DNA from 2 places in the Janthinobacterium sp. GMG2 genome. Region 1 is predicted to be linked to the other one. Evidence: predicted binding sites of a transcription regulator. Region 1 holds the regulator's gene; the other holds the start of a gene.
What was found. Region 1 encodes sigma-54, which starts transcription at its own class of promoters, with help from an activator protein. Its sites were predicted from a motif close to TGGCANGNAANCTGCTTT; they were not measured.
Positions count from the first base shown of each region.

Region 2: a site for sigma-54 is predicted at 1,434-1,451, ahead of adh (aldehyde dehydrogenase). Genes of this name have one in related genera too.

Region 1 is NZ_JAXAWA010000003.1:611,151-614,242, forward strand. Features, by position in the region: gene lptB (LPS export ABC transporter ATP-binding protein) at 1-558, shown strand, start outside; gene SKZ59_RS14865 (RNA polymerase factor sigma-54) at 563-2,041, shown strand; gene hpf (ribosome hibernation-promoting factor, HPF/YfiA family) at 2,111-2,473, shown strand; gene SKZ59_RS14875 (enoyl-CoA hydratase/isomerase family protein) at 2,607-3,092, shown strand, end outside.
Region 2 is NZ_JAXAWA010000011.1:3,725-6,816, forward strand. Features, by position in the region: gene SKZ59_RS27815 (TonB-dependent receptor) at 1-125, opposite strand, end outside; gene SKZ59_RS27820 (beta-propeller fold lactonase family protein) at 329-1,285, shown strand; gene adh (aldehyde dehydrogenase) at 1,538-3,058, shown strand.

The sequences.
Region 1 (3,092 bases):
GACATCAGCGGCGTGGACATTTCCAGCCTGCCGATCCACCGCCGCGCGCAGATGGGCCTGTCCTATCTGCCGCAGGAAGCGTCCGTCTTCCGCAAGCTGACGGTGGAAGACAATATCCGCGCCGTGCTGGAAATCCAGACCGTCGAAGGCCGTCCTTTGAAGAAGGCCGAGATCGAGGAGCGCCTGGATAAGCTGCTGGCCGATTTGCAGATTGAAAAGCTGCGCGAGAACCAGGCCCTGTCCCTGTCGGGCGGCGAGCGCCGCCGCGTGGAAATCGCCCGCGCGCTGGCCACGGATCCCCGTTTCGTGCTGCTCGATGAACCGTTCGCCGGCGTCGATCCGATCGCCGTGATCGAGATCCAGCGCATCGTGCGCTTCTTGAAGGAGCGCAATATCGGCGTGCTGATCACCGATCATAATGTGCGCGAGACGCTGGGTATTTGCGACCGTGCCTACATCATCAACCAGGGCTCGGTACTGGCGTCGGGACGCCCCGACGACATCATCGCGAACGAGTCGGTACGCCGGGTCTATCTGGGCGAACACTTCCGCATGTAAGCCAATGAAACAATCATTGCAGCTGCGCACTTCGCAGCACCTGGCACTGACGCCGCAGTTGCAGCAATCGATACGCCTGTTGCAATTGTCGACCCTGGAATTGCACCAGGAACTCGAGCAACTGCTGACGGACAATCCCCTGCTCGAGCGCCTCGACGATCCGCTCGACCGTTCGCTGCGCCTGCTGTCGGACGGGGCCTTGAGTTCCACGGCGGCGCCGGCCGAAGCGCCGCCCCAGCCGCCAGGCCAGGAGGCGCCCGCGGCGCCAGCCGAAGCGGAAACCTTTGACGGCGAGGCGGGCGAGGGTCCGGCCGCGGCGGATGGCGGCGACAGCGACTGGAGCGAGGCGAGCCGGGGCAAGGCGCCCGACGACGAAGATTCCCGCCCGCAACTCGAGGCCCATCACTGCACCCTGCGCGAACACCTGATGGAGCAGATGCGCGTGACGGTGCTTGAATTGCGCGACCGCGCGCTGGTCGAGCTGATCATCGACGCGCTCGACGACAATGGCTACCTGGAAGAGTCGCTCGACGACATCCTGGCGCGCCTGCCGGAAGAGCTGGAAATCGACGCCGACGAGATGCGTACGGCCTTGTCGCTGCTGCAAAGTTTCGATCCGCCCGGCGTGGGCGCGCGCAATGCGTCCGAATGCCTGGCGCTGCAGATCAAGCGCTTGCCGCACATCGCCATGGTGACGCGGCGCATGGCGCTCGTCATCGTGGAAAAGCACCTGGCCTGGTTTGCCCAGCGCGATTTCAACAAGCTGAAAAAAGCCCTCGATTGCGACGATGAAGACTTGCGCGAAGCACAGACGGTGATTCGCCAGTGCAATCCGCATCCGGGCGCCGTGTTCGCCTCGGACGTGTCCGATTACGTGGTGCCCGACGTCGTCGTCAAGCGCGCGCGCAATGGCTGGCAAGTGACCCTGAACAATGACGTCATGCCGCGCCTGCGCGTCAACGCCATGTACGCCAACCTGCTCAAGCAGGGCAAGGGCGAGGGCGCCATGGGCGCACAGTTGCAGGAAGCCAAGTGGCTGATCAAGAATATGCGCCAGCGTTTCGACACGATCCTGCGCGTGGCACAGGCAATAGTAGAAAGACAAAAGAACTTTTTCTCGCACGGGGCCGTTGCCATGCGCCCCCTTGTGCTCCGTGAAATAGCTGATACACTGGGTTTACACGAGAGTACTATCTCGCGGGTAACAACTCAAAAGTACATGCTGACCCCGCACGGCATGTTCGAGTTGAAATATTTCTTTGGTAGCCACGTCGCCACCGAAGCGGGGGGCGAAGCGTCATCGACGGCGATACGGGCATTGATCGTGCAACTGACAGGAGCAGAAGACCCTAAAAATCCTTTATCCGACAGTAAGATTGCGGACATGCTGGGGGAACAAGGCATGGTGATTGCGCGACGTACTGTTGCCAAATACCGGGAAGCGTTGAAAATTCCGCCAGTGAGCCTGCGTAAGTGTTTGTAAGTTTTTTTCGGTTCCTCTGCGGGCCGGATAGGATGGACCGCACGAACCCGATCATCTTTAGGAGTGTGTATGAATCTCACCATCAGCGGACATCATCTCGAAGTGACACCAGCCATCCGTGAATACGTACAAACGAAGCTGGAACGCGTGAAACGTCATTTCGATCAAGTTATCGATATCGCCGTGATTCTGACCGTGGATAACCTCAAAGAGAAAGAAAAACGTCAAAAGGCCGAAGTCAACCTGCGTTTAAGTGGCAAAACCGTCTATGTGGAAAGCCTGGCACAAGACCTGTATGCCGCGATCGATGCCCTGATCGACAAGCTCGATAGGCAAGTGATGAAATACAAAACCAAAGTGCAAGGGCACGGTAAAGAGGCGATCAAGCATCTGCCAGACAACTCCGAGGAAGACGCCGTCGTCGCCGTTTAAGGCCACCCGCTTCCAGCAGTTGTGATCAACTAAGGGCGCACATTGCGCCCTTTTTTGCGCCCCTACCTTTTGAACACAATGTTCCCCGCGCAGGCGCTAGAATGTTTGTACTTTTACTTTTTTCACGCCTGCCATGAGCGACTTCGTCCAGACTTCCATCCGCAACCGCACGGGCCATATCGTGCTCGACCGTCCGAAAGCCTTGAATTCCCTGTCGCTGGAGATGGTGCGCGCCCTGAGCGCGGCCCTGCTGGCCTGGCGCGACGATCCGCAGGTGGACGCCGTCGTGATCCGATCGAGCAGCGAGAAAGCACTGTGCGCCGGCGGCGACATCCGTTTCTTCTACGATGCGGGCCTGGCCACACCGCAAGGCGGCAGCGCCTTGCTGGAAGATTTCTTTACGGAAGAATACGCGTTAAATCATGTGATCCATTTCTATCCGAAACCGTATATCGCCGTGATGGATGGCGTGGTGATGGGCGGCGGCATGGGCGTGGCGCAAGCCGGGCCCGGCAACCGCCTGCGCATCGTCACGGGCCGCACGCGCATGGCCATGCCGGAAGTCAATATTGGCTTGTTCCCCGATGTGGGCGGCAGCTATTTCCTGTCCCGCCTGGCC
Region 2 (3,092 bases), on a different contig from region 1:
ACCGTATCCATCAGTTGCCCGTTGGCCGGGGCAGCTGTCTCGGCGGCAAAGACGTGGGGGGCGAGGGTAGCGCTGCCGGCGACAAACAGGCTGGCGATGGTGTTCAGGCGGAAACGGTGCTGCATGCGGATTCTCCAATGTGAATAAAAGCCTGCTTGGTCGCGTGCGCGGCGCAGGTCTGCATCTGTGTATCAAGCAATATGCCTGCCATGTCTCCATTGGTGGGCTGAAATTATACGCGTGTCAGTGGCACGGCGTTTGCATACAGCAATTATCAGATGCGCCGATGCCGCGCGCTTTTCCTGTGTTTTGCCATCGAAAGGTGATTATGCCCAACTTCTTCTCGCGCTTGCGCCAGGTGTGCTGGCTGCTGCCAGCGCTTGCCTGCACCTCCCTCCAGGCCGCTCCATTTGCTTATGTTCCCAATGAAAAATCGGGCACCTTGAGTGTAATCGACACGGCGACCGATCAGGTCGTGCGCCAGATTGCAGCCGGCAAGCGTCCGCGCGGCATCGCCGCCGACCCCACCGGGCGGCAATTGTTTGTCACGGATGCGGCCAGCAGCGCCTTGCTGCTGATCGATAACGCTGGCGGCGCCCCCCTGCGCACGGTGGCGCTGGGCAAGTCGCCCGAAGGCGTCAGCGCTTCGCAAGACGGTCATTACGTGGCCGTGGCCGTCGAGGAAAACAATAGCGTGGCCTTGCTCGATGGGCAGACGGGCGTCTTGCTCGCCGATATCAAGGTGCGTGGACGCAATCCGGAACATGCCGTTTTCAGCCCCGATGGGCGCTGGCTGCTGGTCAGCGCGGAAGAGGCTGAACAAGTCGATGTCATTGATGTGGTGCAACGCCGCCAGGTGGCGTCCATCGCCGTGGGATTGCGCCCGCGCGGCATCGGTTTCAGTCCGGACTCGGGCCGCGCCTACGTGGCGTGCGAACTGGTCAATGCCGTCTACGTTATCGACATGGCCGCGCGCAAGGCCATCGCCACCATTCCCGCTGGCAAGAATGCAAACGGCATCGTGGTCCATCCCAGCGGCAAGCAGGTGTATGTCTCGAACGGTATCGATGGCACGGTGATGGTGATCGACACGGCCAGCAACGAGGTCACGGCCACCATTCCCGTCGGCAAGCGCCCGTGGAACATGGCCATCACGCCCGATGGCGCCAAGCTGTACGTGGCCAATGGCCGTTCGAACAGCGTTTCCGTCATCGACACGGCCAGCGCGCGCAAGGTGGCCGATATTGCTGTAGGTGAATTGCCATGGGGCGTGGTGATTCGTTAATGGCACAGGAACAGGTGTTCCAGTCTGGTACACCTGTTCCATTGTGCAGCGGCTCAAGCCCGGGCATGCGCTGAAAAGCACACCGGTATTGACGCTACGCCCTTGTAACAAGGGTAAAAGCGGCTAAGTTTGTAGTGGGATGCCGAGCTGGCACGGCATTTGCGGAAGACTCCGTGTACTCACCCCATCTGTACCAGGACGTTTGATTTTAATTACAGCAATTCCATTCTAATTAACCCGATAGAGGACGACATGAATCTCGCAGACATCAGCAAACTGGGCGTAGCCAATCCCTTCAAACAACGCTATGACAATTACATCGGCGGCAAATTCGTTGCCCCGGTAAAAGGTGAATACTTTCCTAACATCACACCGATCACGGGCTTGCCATTTTGCGAAATCGCCCGTTCCACGGCGGAAGATGTCGAGCTGGCCTTGGACGCCGCCCATGCCGCCAAGGATGCCTGGGGCAAGACTTCGCCTGCGGAGCGCGCCAATATCCTGAACCGCATCGCCGACCGCATCGAACAGAACCTGAGCCTGATCGCCACGGCGGAAACCATCGATAACGGCAAGCCGATCCGCGAAACGATGAACGCCGACATTCCGCTGGCCATCGACCACTTCCGTTATTTTGCCGGTTGCATCCGCGCGCAGGAAGGTTCCGTCGCGCAAATCGATGCGGAAACCTATGCCTATCACTACCACGAGCCGCTCGGCGTCGTGGGCCAGATCATCCCGTGGAATTTCCCGATTTTGATGGCTGTGTGGAAACTGGCGCCAGCCCTGGCCGCCGGCAATTGCGTCGTGCTCAAACCGGCCGAGCAGACCCCGGCTTCCATCATGGTGTTGATCGAGCTGATCGGCGATTTGCTGCCGCCGGGCGTGCTGAACATCATCAACGGATTCGGCCTGGAAGCGGGCAAGCCGCTGGCCTCGAGCAAGCGCATCGCCAAGATCGCCTTCACGGGCGAAACGGGCACGGGCCGCTTGATCATGGGTTATGCCGCGCAAAACCTGATTCCCGTCACCCTGGAGCTGGGCGGCAAGTCGCCGAACATCTTCTTTGAAGACGTGATGGATGCGGACGACGAGTATTTCGACAAGTGCCTGGAAGGTTTTGCCATGTTCGCGCTGAACCAGGGCGAAGTCTGCACCTGCCCATCGCGCGTGCTGATCCAGGAATCGATCTACGAAAAATTCATCGAACGCGCCTTGAAGCGCGTGGCCGCCATCAAGCAGGGCAATCCGCTCGACTCGTCCACCATGATCGGCGCGCAGGCGTCGCAGGAGCAGCTGGAAAAAATCCTGTCCTATCTCGACATCGGCCGCCAGGAAGGCGCCGAAGTGCTGGCCGGCGGCGAGCGCAACACGCAGGCGGGCGACCTGGAAGGCGGCTACTACGTGCGTCCGACCGTGTTCAAGGGCAACAACAAGATGCGCATTTTCCAGGAAGAGATTTTTGGACCGGTCGTGTCCGTGACCACTTTCAAGGATGAGGCCGACGCGCTGGCGATTGCCAACGATACCTTGTACGGCCTGGGCGCCGGCTTGTGGACGCGCGACGGTTCGCGCGCCTTCCGCATGGGACGCGCCATCCAGGCGGGCCGCGTGTGGACCAATTGCTACCACCTGTATCCAGCCCACGCCGCGTTCGGCGGCTACAAGCAATCGGGTATCGGCCGCGAAAACCACAAGATGATGCTCGATCACTACCAGCAAACGAAGAACTTGCTGGTGAGCTATAGCCCGAAAGCGCTGGGCTTCTTCTAAACCGGTACACGCGCCGCACCTGTCAATCCAGGCG